DNA from 2 places in the Kistimonas scapharcae genome. Region 2 is predicted to be linked to the other one. Evidence: predicted binding sites of a transcription regulator. Region 2 holds the regulator's gene; the other holds the start of a gene.
The links. Region 2 encodes FNR, which switches genes on or off when oxygen is low (the NO sensors DNR and NnrR bind a similar motif). Its sites were predicted from a motif close to TTGATNTANATCAA; they were not measured.

Region 1 (5,329 bases), on a different contig from region 2:
TGAACGTTTTGGGGATGAAGTCGCCCGGCTGATCAAGGGGGTTCTGGGGATGGCGGTTATCAGCGCCATTCAGAATCCGGCCCGAGCCCAGGTGTTGGGGCAGCAGCAGGACCAGCTGGAAAAGGTTCGGAAAATGCTGGTCTCCATCGTGGATGATGTCCGTGTTGCCCTGATCAAGCTGGCGGAGCGGACCTGTGCGATTCGGGCGGTCAAAAATGCCGACCGGGAGCGGCGTCAGCGGGTGGCTCGTGAAGTTTTCGAAATTTATGCGCCATTGGCCCATCGCCTGGGGATCGGTTACATCAAGTGGGAGCTGGAAGATCTGGCTTTCCGCTATCTTAAGCCTCAGGACTACAAGAAAATCGCCAAACTGCTCGACGAGAAACGCCTGGATCGCGAGCAGTATATTCACGATGCCATTGAGCACCTGCAAACCGAGCTGAAAGCCAGCGGCATTGAGGCGGAGGTTAACGGCAGGGTCAAACATATCTACAGCATCTGGCGGAAGATGCGTCGCAAGGGGCTGGAATTTCGGGATCTTTATGATATCCGTGCACTGCGCATCCTGGTCCATGAGATGCGTGATTGTTATGCGGCTCTGGGTGTTGTGCACTCTATCTGGAACCATATCCCCAAGGAGTTTGATGATTACATCGCCACACCGAAGGAGAATGGTTATCAGTCCCTGCATACTGCCGTCATAGGTCCAGCCGGGAAAACCCTGGAAGTCCAGATTCGTACCCATGCCATGCACGATGAAGCTGAGCTGGGTGTGTGTGCACATTGGAAATACAAGGGAACCGATACCAAAAACAGCGCTGACAGTTATGAGGAAAAACTCAACTGGCTGCGTCAGGTACTCGAATGGCAGGATGAGATCGGTGACGGCGTTGAAGGTCTGGCAGACCAGTGGAAGCTGGATGTTGAGCCGGACCGGGTCTATGTCTTCACCAAGGATGGCCATGTGGTTGACCTGCCGGTGGGGGCAACCCCGGTTGATTTTGCCTATCGTGTCCACACTGAAGTGGGTAATCGCTGCCGTGGCGCCAAGGTGGGCGGCCGGATTGTTCCCCTGAACTACACCCTGAATACCGGTGACCAGGTGGAAATCCTGACGGCCTCCAATGCCGTGCCAAGCCGTGACTGGCTCAACCAAAACCTGGGATATGTCAAGACCAGCCGTGCCCGCGCCAAGATCGTCAACTGGTTCCGCAAGCAGAACCGGGATTCCAACATTGAAGCAGGTCGTCACTTTATTGAGGCCGAACTCAAGCGTCTGGATATCAAAGGCGTGGACTTCCGTGCGCTGGCGGAAGCCATGAATTTCCACGCCGAAGATGATCTGTTTGCCGCTTGCGGCGCCGGTGATATCCGCACCATGCAGGTGGTGAATGCCGCACAACGGCAGGTAGAGCCGGAAGAAGAGTCGGTCTTTGAGTTACGGACCCGGCCCAAATCCACTCGCAACGACGGTGATATTACCATTCACGGTGTCGGCAACCTGCTGACGCAAATGGCGGGTTGCTGTCATCCGCTGCCAGGGGATCCAATCATTGGTTACATTACCCTGGGGCGCGGCGTCACTATTCACCGGTCCGACTGTGCCAATGCCTTACAGCTTCAGGAGCAGGAATCGGATCGTTTAATTGAGGTGAACTGGGGTGATGGCAAGGAGCAAACCTATCCAGTTGAGATACAGATCGTGGCCTATGACCGTTCCGGTCTGCTGCGGGATGTCACTGTGGTGCTGGCCAATGAGAAGGTCAACGTTCTTGATCTTAATACGCATACATCGAAGGAAGACAATATTGCCACTATGCTGTTGACCATCGAGATTGCGACACTGGATGATCTTGGTCGTATATTGGCCAAAATCAGTCAGCTGCCCAATGTCATTGAGGCACGCAGGCACCGCAAAGGACGATAAATGGCCCGGTACACCCTGGAAGACCTTCTCAATCTAATGGCTCGACTCCGTGATCCGGAAACGGGCTGCCCTTGGGATATCCGGCAGGATTTCGCCAGCATTGCACCCTATACCGTGGAGGAAGCTCATGAAGTGGCGGATGCGATTGCCAGTGCGGACTATCCCCATCTTGAGGAGGAGTTGGGTGATCTGCTGTTTCAGGTGATCTATCACGCAAGGATGGCGGAAGAGCAGTCATTATTTGATTTTTCATCGGTGCTTGATGGCTTGGTTGAAAAACTGATTCGTCGCCATCCGCATGTTTTTCCTGACGGGACACTGGCCTCATCCAGACCCGCTAACGAGGCGATTGACGAGGCGGATGTCAGACGACGTTGGCAGGAAATCAAGCAGGGTGAAAAGCAGGCATTATCCAGCAAGAAGTTGTCAGGTTTGTTGGAGGATCTGCCTGCATCACTCCCGGCCTTGAAGAGTGCACAGGCTATTCAGGCTAAAGCGGCCGGACAGGGGTTTGACTGGCCAGATGCTGCGCGAGTGTTTGATAAGTTGCGCGAAGAAATCGATGAGCTGGAACAGGCGTGGCGTAGTGGTGATACCGCTGCTGTACGTGATGAAACCGGCGATCTGCTTTTCAGCTGTGTCAACCTGGCACGTCATGTCGGGGTTGACGCCGAACAATCCTTGTTGGGCTGTAACCATAAATTTAGACGTCGATTTTCTTATATTGAGTCATATCTTAAGGCGCAGGGGAAAAAGCTGCAGGACTGCTCTCTGTCAGAACTTGATGCACTTTGGAACGATGCCAAGTCATTAGGCTTATAGTGCAATAACACGTAACTACTCAAGCAACACCGGCTGATAAACACTTTTTCAGGTGGATGCCATGGTTTTTCCTGGCATCGATTCAGGTTTACCAAACGTTGATTTTTGTCAATAAATAACCTTTTTTATGTATCACGTTTTGTGTGCAATGCACAATATGTGGTGCTATCTTTGTTTAAAGATAACAATATATGGTTTTTTGGGATGGGCGTGGCAGAATCTGACAGTGGCTTTGAAATTCCGGCCATAATTATCAAACGTGATGGGCTGTGAGTGTCGTTTGATAATGGCAAGGTATTTCGTGCCATTCTCCATGCAGGTCTGGCAACGGGTGAATATGATCATGATGAAGCCCGGGTCTTAACAGACAAGGTCTTACGATTGGTCAGTTACCGGTTCTGGGGCAATAAGGCGCCCGACGTTGAACAGATTCAGGACATGGTAGAGCAGTGTCTGGCGGCCAGTGGCTACTTTGATACTGCCAAGGCTTACATCCTTTACCGGGAACGCCACAAGAATCTGCGCGATACACGAAAAACCCTCCTCGATGTTGAAGCCTCTGTGGATGAGTACCTGGAGAAACTGGACTGGCGGGTGCGCGCGAATGCCAACCAGGGCTATTCACTGGGAGGCATGATTCTGAATGTTGCCGGTAAAGTCACGGCCAATTACTGGTTGAATCATGTCTATGATGCTGCGATTGGTGAAGCGCACCGCCAAGGCGATCTGCATGTTCATGATCTGGACATGTTGTCCGGTTACTGCGCGGGCTGGTCACTGAGAACGTTGCTGCATGAAGGCTTTAATGGTGTACCCGGAAAGATAGAGTCTGCGCCGCCAAAACACCTGTCCAGTGCCGTTGGGCAGATGGTGAACTTTCTGGGTACCCTGCAAAACGAGTGGGCAGGCGCCCAGGCGTTCAGTTCATTTGATACCTATCTTGCGCCGTTTGTCCGCAAAGATAATCTTGCCTATACAGACGTAAAACAGTGCATTCAGGAATTTATTTACAACCTGAATGTACCTTCTCGCTGGGGAACTCAGACACCATTCACCAATGTGACGTTTGACTGGGTCTGTCCGGACGACCTTAAAGAACAGATCCCCATCATTGCCGGTGAAGAGATGCCCTTCAGTTATGGCGAGCTTAAGCCTGAAATGGCCATGATCAACCGCGCCTATATCGAGGTGATGATGGCTGGGGATGCGATGGGGCGGGTTTTCACGTTTCCAATCCCCACCTACAACATCACGCCGGATTTTGACTGGGATTGCGAGAATGCTGATCTGTTGTTCGGTATGACCGCAAAATACGGGTTGCCTTATTTCCAGAACTTCCTGAATTCCGAACTGACACCGAATATGGTGCGCTCCATGTGCTGCCGACTGCAACTGGATCTTCGGGAGCTGCTTAAACGGGGAAATGGTCTGTTTGGTTCGGCGGAGCAGACGGGTTCTATTGGTGTTGTCACGCTCAATTGCGCCAGGTTGGGTTATCTGGCGAAAGGAGACCGGGAAGACTTGTATCGTCGTACAGATGAACTGATGCGTCTGGCAAAAGACAGTCTGGAGGTGAAGCGAAAAGTCATCCAGCACTATATGGACAGTGGCCTCTTCCCGTATACCAAGCGTTACCTTGGCACATTGCGTAACCATTTTGCCACGATCGGGGTGAATGGCATCAACGAGATGATCCGGAATTATTCGGATGATTCCCATGATCTTACAACAGCTGAAGGGCAGGCATTTGCGCAGGCATTTCTGGATCATATCCGGATACAGATGCAGGATTTCCAGGAAGAAACCGGTCACCTCTACAATCTTGAGGCAACGCCTGCGGAGGGGACGACCTATCGCTTTGCCAGGGAGGATCGCAAACGTTATCCGGATATTCTTCAGGCAGGGACGATCGAACGGCCTTATTACACGAATTCATCGCAACTGCCGGTGGGGTATACCGATGATCCGTTCCATGCACTGGAGATGCAGGATGTCCTGCAATGCAAATATACCGGCGGCACGGTGCTGCACCTGTATATGGGAGAACAGGTTTCATCTGTTGCTGCCTGTAAGAAGCTGGTACGTCGAACTCTGACGCATTTCAGGCTGCCCTATATTACGGTGACACCGACGTTTTCCATCTGCCCAACCCATGGTTACCTGGCAGGCGAACACGAGTTTTGCCCATGCTGTGATGAAGAGCGGCTTGCTGAAAAACAGGCAATGTTACAGCTCGTGAGTTAAGCGATCACACTGGACAGAAGAATAACCAGTAGGAAAGAAAGCATGAAAACGAATGGTACTGTGAAACTGGAAGAGAATGAGCGTCAACGCTGCGAAATATGGACCCGTGTCATGGGTTATCATCGACCTGTCTCAGCGTTTAATCCGGGTAAACAACAGGAGCAGCAGGATCGCCTGCACTTCCGTGAAAACCGTGGCAAATGATTAATGCTGTCGCGGGACAGGAGTTGCGACCGGAGAATTTGCTGAAAATAGCTGGTATCACATCGCTATCGACAGTGGATTACCCCGATAATCTGTCTGCTGTCGTTTTTACTCGTGGCTGTAACCTGCGCT
Region 2 (5,329 bases):
GAAGCCGCCCGTTGAAAATAGCGGAATGCCAGCTCAAAAAAATCCTGTTCTGTGACGAGGACGCGTATTCCCGAATAATACACTTTGAGGAAAGAGGATAAATCACAGAAGTCATAGGATCGAATTAACGATTCCGGCGTTTTGTGCTCAAGGGAAATACCGTTCCGCTGCGCTAATGCAAGACAATGCTCAGGCTCCAGCGTCCCTTCAAGGTGGACATGCAGCTCAGCTTTGGGTAAGCCAGCAATGAATTGATGCATAAACAATTACCCTTAGACGCTCTAATGAACAAAATCAGTGCGAATGCCACTTCGAGCAAGTGGCATGAAGATACCCTGTCACACAAGCGTAGCAGTTAACTATTTGATTAATCTGACTATTGCAGCTTTACTCTCACAGGTTTTCCCTCATAGACGATACTACTCATCCAACCGTAAACTATGGAAAAAGATGTTATTTGCATGAATAAAAGGCATCTAACAGGTTTTTTTCCGCCCTTCACTCGCACTAACGAAACATTATTTGATGCCTTCTTGATACATATCAACTCGAAATTTCAGCATCCGACTAAAATTGTCAATCAGTATTTTGTGCAATATGGCTGCGCAAAATAACCGGCAACCGTCAATCACACGCCTATTCTATACGACAACCAGAGGATAGGGCCGGATACCATTACAAGATCAGGGTAAAGAGCATGGCAACCGAACTGATATGGGATCTTGAGCTGATCAAACGTTACGATCAGACGGGACCTCGCTACACATCCTATCCGACTGCGCTGCAGTTTTCGGACAACTTCGGTGTTGCTGCCTACCATGCTGCTGCTGCCGACAGCGCCACCGCCCGGCGCCCACTGTCACTCTACTTCCACATTCCGTTTTGCGCCCGGGTCTGCTACTACTGCGGTTGCAACAAGGTCGTCACCAAACGCCGCGAACATGCTGAGCCCTATCTGCAGACACTGTTCCATGAAATTGAAATGCAGTCTGCCCTGATGGGACACAACCAGACCGTTGAACAACTTCACTGGGGCGGCGGCACGCCAACCTTCCTGAACCCGACCCAGATGCAGGCGCTGATGGATAAAACCGCCAAACACTTCAACCTGGTCAGCGGTGATTTTGGCGATTACTCCATAGAACTTGACCCCCGGGAGGCGGACTGGAGCACCATTGGCCACCTGCGCTCGCTCGGTTTCAACCGGATCAGTATCGGCGTGCAGGATTTCAACCCCACCGTGCAGCAGGCTGTCAACCGGGTTCAGAGTGAAGAAGAAACCCGCGATGTTATTGATGCTGCCCGAGCACTGACATTTAAGTCCATTAACATCGACCTCATCTATGGTCTGCCCTTCCAGAGCTGCGCCAGCTTCATGGAAACCGTTGATAAAGTGATTGAAATTCGCCCTGATCGACTGTCTGTCTTCAACTATGCTCACATGCCCAACCGCTTCATGCCTCAGCGGCGCATCAACAGCGAAGACCTGCCCAGTCCACAGGAAAAACTGACTATTCTTGAAAACACGATCACGCGCCTGCTGGATGCCGGTTATGTGTATATCGGTATGGATCACTTTGCCCTGCCCGATGACGATCTGGCTCTTGCCCAGGAAGGAGGCACCCTGCACAGAAATTTCCAGGGATACACGACACACAGCCAGTGCGACCTCATTGGCATGGGCGTTTCTTCGATCAGCCGCGTTGGCAACGTTTACGCACAGAACCACGCAAACATGGAGGAATACGCCAGCCGGGTCAATAACGGCAAACTGGCCATTCGTCGCGGTTTATTGATGAATGAGGATGACCGTATCCGCAGTGCCGTTATCAATCAGTTGATTTGTCACTTCCGACTGGATATCAAACCCATTGAAGAAACGTTCGGCATTCACTTCCAAGACTATTTCGCAGATGCCCTCAAGAAACTGAGCACCATGGCTGCCGATGGACTGATCCGGATGGACAGCCAAAGCATTGTCGTCGAACCCCGCGGCAGACTGTTGATACGCAATATCTGCATGCAGTTCGACGTCTATCAGCAGGTGGCAGAAGTCCAGCGCTTCTCACGGGTTATCTAGCCCTCTCGCCTTAAGCCCTGAAAGAACGCCGGTTTCACGCCTTTTTCTGACATTGAAACCGGCTTTTTTTCATGAAACATTCAGATACGTATCCTCACAGTCTTAAACTTGTCAGGAGAATCCCCTACAATACGGCCGCAACGACTTTTACACCCACCGGTTCACAGGGGTTCTTCTGTATGGTGTCCAAGCTGAATGTGCGGCAAGTGACTCATGTGGCCTGCAGAGACTGCAGCCTGAGTCAGCTCTGCCTGCCACTGGCGCTTAAAATTGAAGATATTGATGAACTCGACAGGATCATCAAGCGAGGACGTCCGCTGAAAAAAGGCGAGCACCTGTTCCTTGAAGGCGATCCTTTTCACAGTGTCTATGCAGTACGCTCCGGCGCACTGAAAACCTACACGGCCACCAACGAAGGTGAAGAACAGATCACGGGCTTTTACCTGCCCAGTGAACTGGTGGGACTGAGCGGTCTCGATACAGAAGCTTATCCGGTGTCTGCCCAAGCGATTGAAACCACGATGGTCTGCGAGATCCCGTTTGATCGTCTGGAAAAGCTCTCCGACGACTATCCGGAGCTGCGTCGTCAACTGATGCGCGTCATGTGTCGTAAAATTCGCGAAGATCAGCAGATGAAACTGCTGCTGTCGAAGAAAAACGCGGACGAACGGATCGCCACATTCCTGATCAACCTGGCCAGCCGGTTCCGTCGTCGTGGCTTTTCATCACAATCTTTCCGCCTGTCGATGTCCCGCAATGAAATGGGCAACTACTTGGGTCTGGCGGTCGAAACCGTCAGCCGTGTGTTCACCCGTTTCCAGAAAAACGGCCTGATCAACGCCAACGGCAAAGAGATTGAGATCACCAACGCCATGGAGTTGTGCGCCCTGGCCGGTGGCAAGCTTGTTGAACACCAGGACATTGTCAACATTCAGTAACGCAGCGCAGGACTCACGCTCTGATGGTTTTTGACCAGCAACTGCTCCACTCCCTGATTCGGGCCATACCTAACTGGCCTGAACCCGGCGTGACATTTCGCGATATCACGCCGCTATTCCAGTCCCCGAAAGGGACAGAAATGATCATCAACACCCTGGCCGAGCGCTATCGCGAGAGGGATATCACCCATATCGGCGCACTGGACGCTCGCGGCTTTCTGGTTGGCTCTCCACTGGCCTGCAAACTGGGACTGCCACTGGTCATTTTTAGAAAGCCTGGCAAACTGCCCTATGATGTGATTCGCGAAGAGTATGCACTGGAGTACGGCTCTGCCGCCCTCGAAGTGCACACAGACGCACTGAAAAAGGGCGATCGCCTGCTGTTAGCCGATGACCTGATTGCTACCGGCGGAACCCTTTGCGCCGCAGCCAAACTGTGCCGCCGACTGGGCGCTGAACCTGTCGAAGCCACTGCCATCATTGACCTTCCAGCACTAGGCGGGTCTAAACGCCTCGACTCGGAAGGCATCCCCAGCTTCAGCCTTTGCAGCTATTGATCAAGCTATTGGCATTACCGCCGATTCCCCGTTTATAGAACCTTTAAGGCAGGGAAGCCTGAAGACCATGGGAATCTGCGCAGACGAATTCAGGGAGTATGTCGTCCAACCCACGTTAGACCATCTCGACATGCGCTCACCATTAGCAGAAAACCTGCTTCTGGGAACAGCAGCCGTCGAATCCGGGCTCGGCTCCCACCTTCACCTTGCCAATCATACCTCACTCGGCATTTACCAGATCAGCCCGGCAACCCATCGCAGAATCTGGGACACCTTTCTCTACAATCAACACGAACTGGCCAGCAAGGTCAGGGGGCTGGCCAGCCAACGGGAATTTCTGCTACACCCACACGCAGAACTCGCCACCAACCTCTCCTATGCAACCGCCATTGCCTGGATGGTGTACCTGAGCGCCGCCCCAATGTGTGACGACCCGACAGTCGCCAATGACCCACAACAGCTTGCTACCCTCTGGCAACAACATTACCAGAGCGAAAACAGTCACTCACCGGAAGTGTTTGTCGAACACTACAACCAACTTATCCTCGGCAAGACAGTCGCGGCCTGACACCAGCTAGTGCCCGCCTCTGCTTATTCCTGGCTTTCCGCACATTTCACGCAGAGATCGGTATAGGGCATGATTTCGAGGCGCGCCATTGGAATATCACCGCCGCACCCGGTACAAAGCCCGTAATCGCCCTCCTCTATTCGCTCCAGCGCTTTCTGGATCAGTCGCAATTCAGCCACCGCCTCATTACCCAAGGCATCCAGTACTTCGTCATTTTCACGCTCCTGGGCCTGCTCGGACCAGTCTGCACTGGCCTTACGGGTCACATCCCGGGTAATGTTGGCGACACGCCGCTCCAGCTCATCCTGCCGGGTTTTCAGCCGCTGGCAAAACACTTCGTATTCTTTATTCATTCGACTCCCTCTGTAGCTAACAAGATCCCGCCCATGCCCTATTCTAGCCAGAGGACCGGTCAGCGCGGTTGATCTGAATCATGGCCGGAATGATCAATACTGCGGACTCATCGCCCCATCCAATCAGCCAAATAGTCTAGCAAAGCCCTATCCTGCCACAGGCTTTCATGCCAGAAAATCTCCAGAGACATTTCTGCCATGAAAAATCTATGTATTAACCGCGCACGCTTGCGGTCATGAATACCTGATTATTTGCGCCCGGGTCTTTATAATGCTGCGAACTTTCATCACTGTGGTTAACGAGAACGGCATTCCTGTTCATCACGGTGTGCCCAAAGACATAACCAAGTATCCTGACTGTATGCAGATTGAGACCCGAAGCGAAAAAGTCAATTTCAACAAGCTGCAGAAGCGCCTGCGCCGCCTGACCGGTCAGGCTATAGCTGCCTACAACATGATTGAGGATGGCGACCGCATCATGTGCTGCCTGTCCGGCGGCAAAGACAGCTATGCCATGCTCGACATCCTGCTCAACCTGCAGAAATACGCCCCAGTCAGGTTTGAACTGGTCGCCGTCAACCTGGATCAGAAACAGCCCGGTTTCCCAGAGCACGTGCTGCCAGAATACCTGGCCAGTCTGGGTGTGGAATACCGGATTATTGAAGAAGATACGTACAGCATCGTCAAGGACAAGGTTCCTGAAGGCAAAACCACCTGCGCACTCTGCTCACGTCTGCGCCGGGGCATCCTGTACCGCACCGCCACCGAACTCGGCGCCACCAAGATTGCCCTGGGGCACCACCGGGAAGACATCCTCGAAACCCTGTTCCTGA

Region 1: ABD892_RS26540 (ribonucleoside triphosphate reductase) is a predicted target of FNR. The motif match lies at 2,848-2,861, and genes of this name have one in related genera.

What each region holds. Positions count from the first base shown of each region.
Region 1 covers NZ_BAABFL010000481.1:7,328-12,656, forward strand. Annotated here, with positions in the region: gene relA (GTP diphosphokinase) at 1-1,927, shown strand, start outside; gene mazG (nucleoside triphosphate pyrophosphohydrolase) at 1,928-2,749, shown strand; gene ABD892_RS26540 (ribonucleoside triphosphate reductase) at 3,023-4,993, shown strand; gene nrdD (anaerobic ribonucleoside-triphosphate reductase) at 5,036-5,197, shown strand; gene ABD892_RS26550 (anaerobic ribonucleoside-triphosphate reductase activating protein) at 5,194-5,329, shown strand, end outside.
Region 2 covers NZ_BAABFL010000124.1:26,283-31,611, forward strand. Annotated here, with positions in the region: gene add (adenosine deaminase) at 1-260, opposite strand, end outside; gene hemN (oxygen-independent coproporphyrinogen III oxidase) at 698-2,080, shown strand; gene fnr (fumarate/nitrate reduction transcriptional regulator Fnr) at 2,260-3,018, shown strand; gene ABD892_RS08060 (adenine phosphoribosyltransferase) at 3,042-3,575, shown strand; gene ABD892_RS08065 (hypothetical protein) at 3,643-4,143, shown strand; gene ABD892_RS08070 (TraR/DksA family transcriptional regulator) at 4,167-4,496, opposite strand; gene ttcA (tRNA 2-thiocytidine(32) synthetase TtcA) at 4,858-5,329, shown strand, end outside.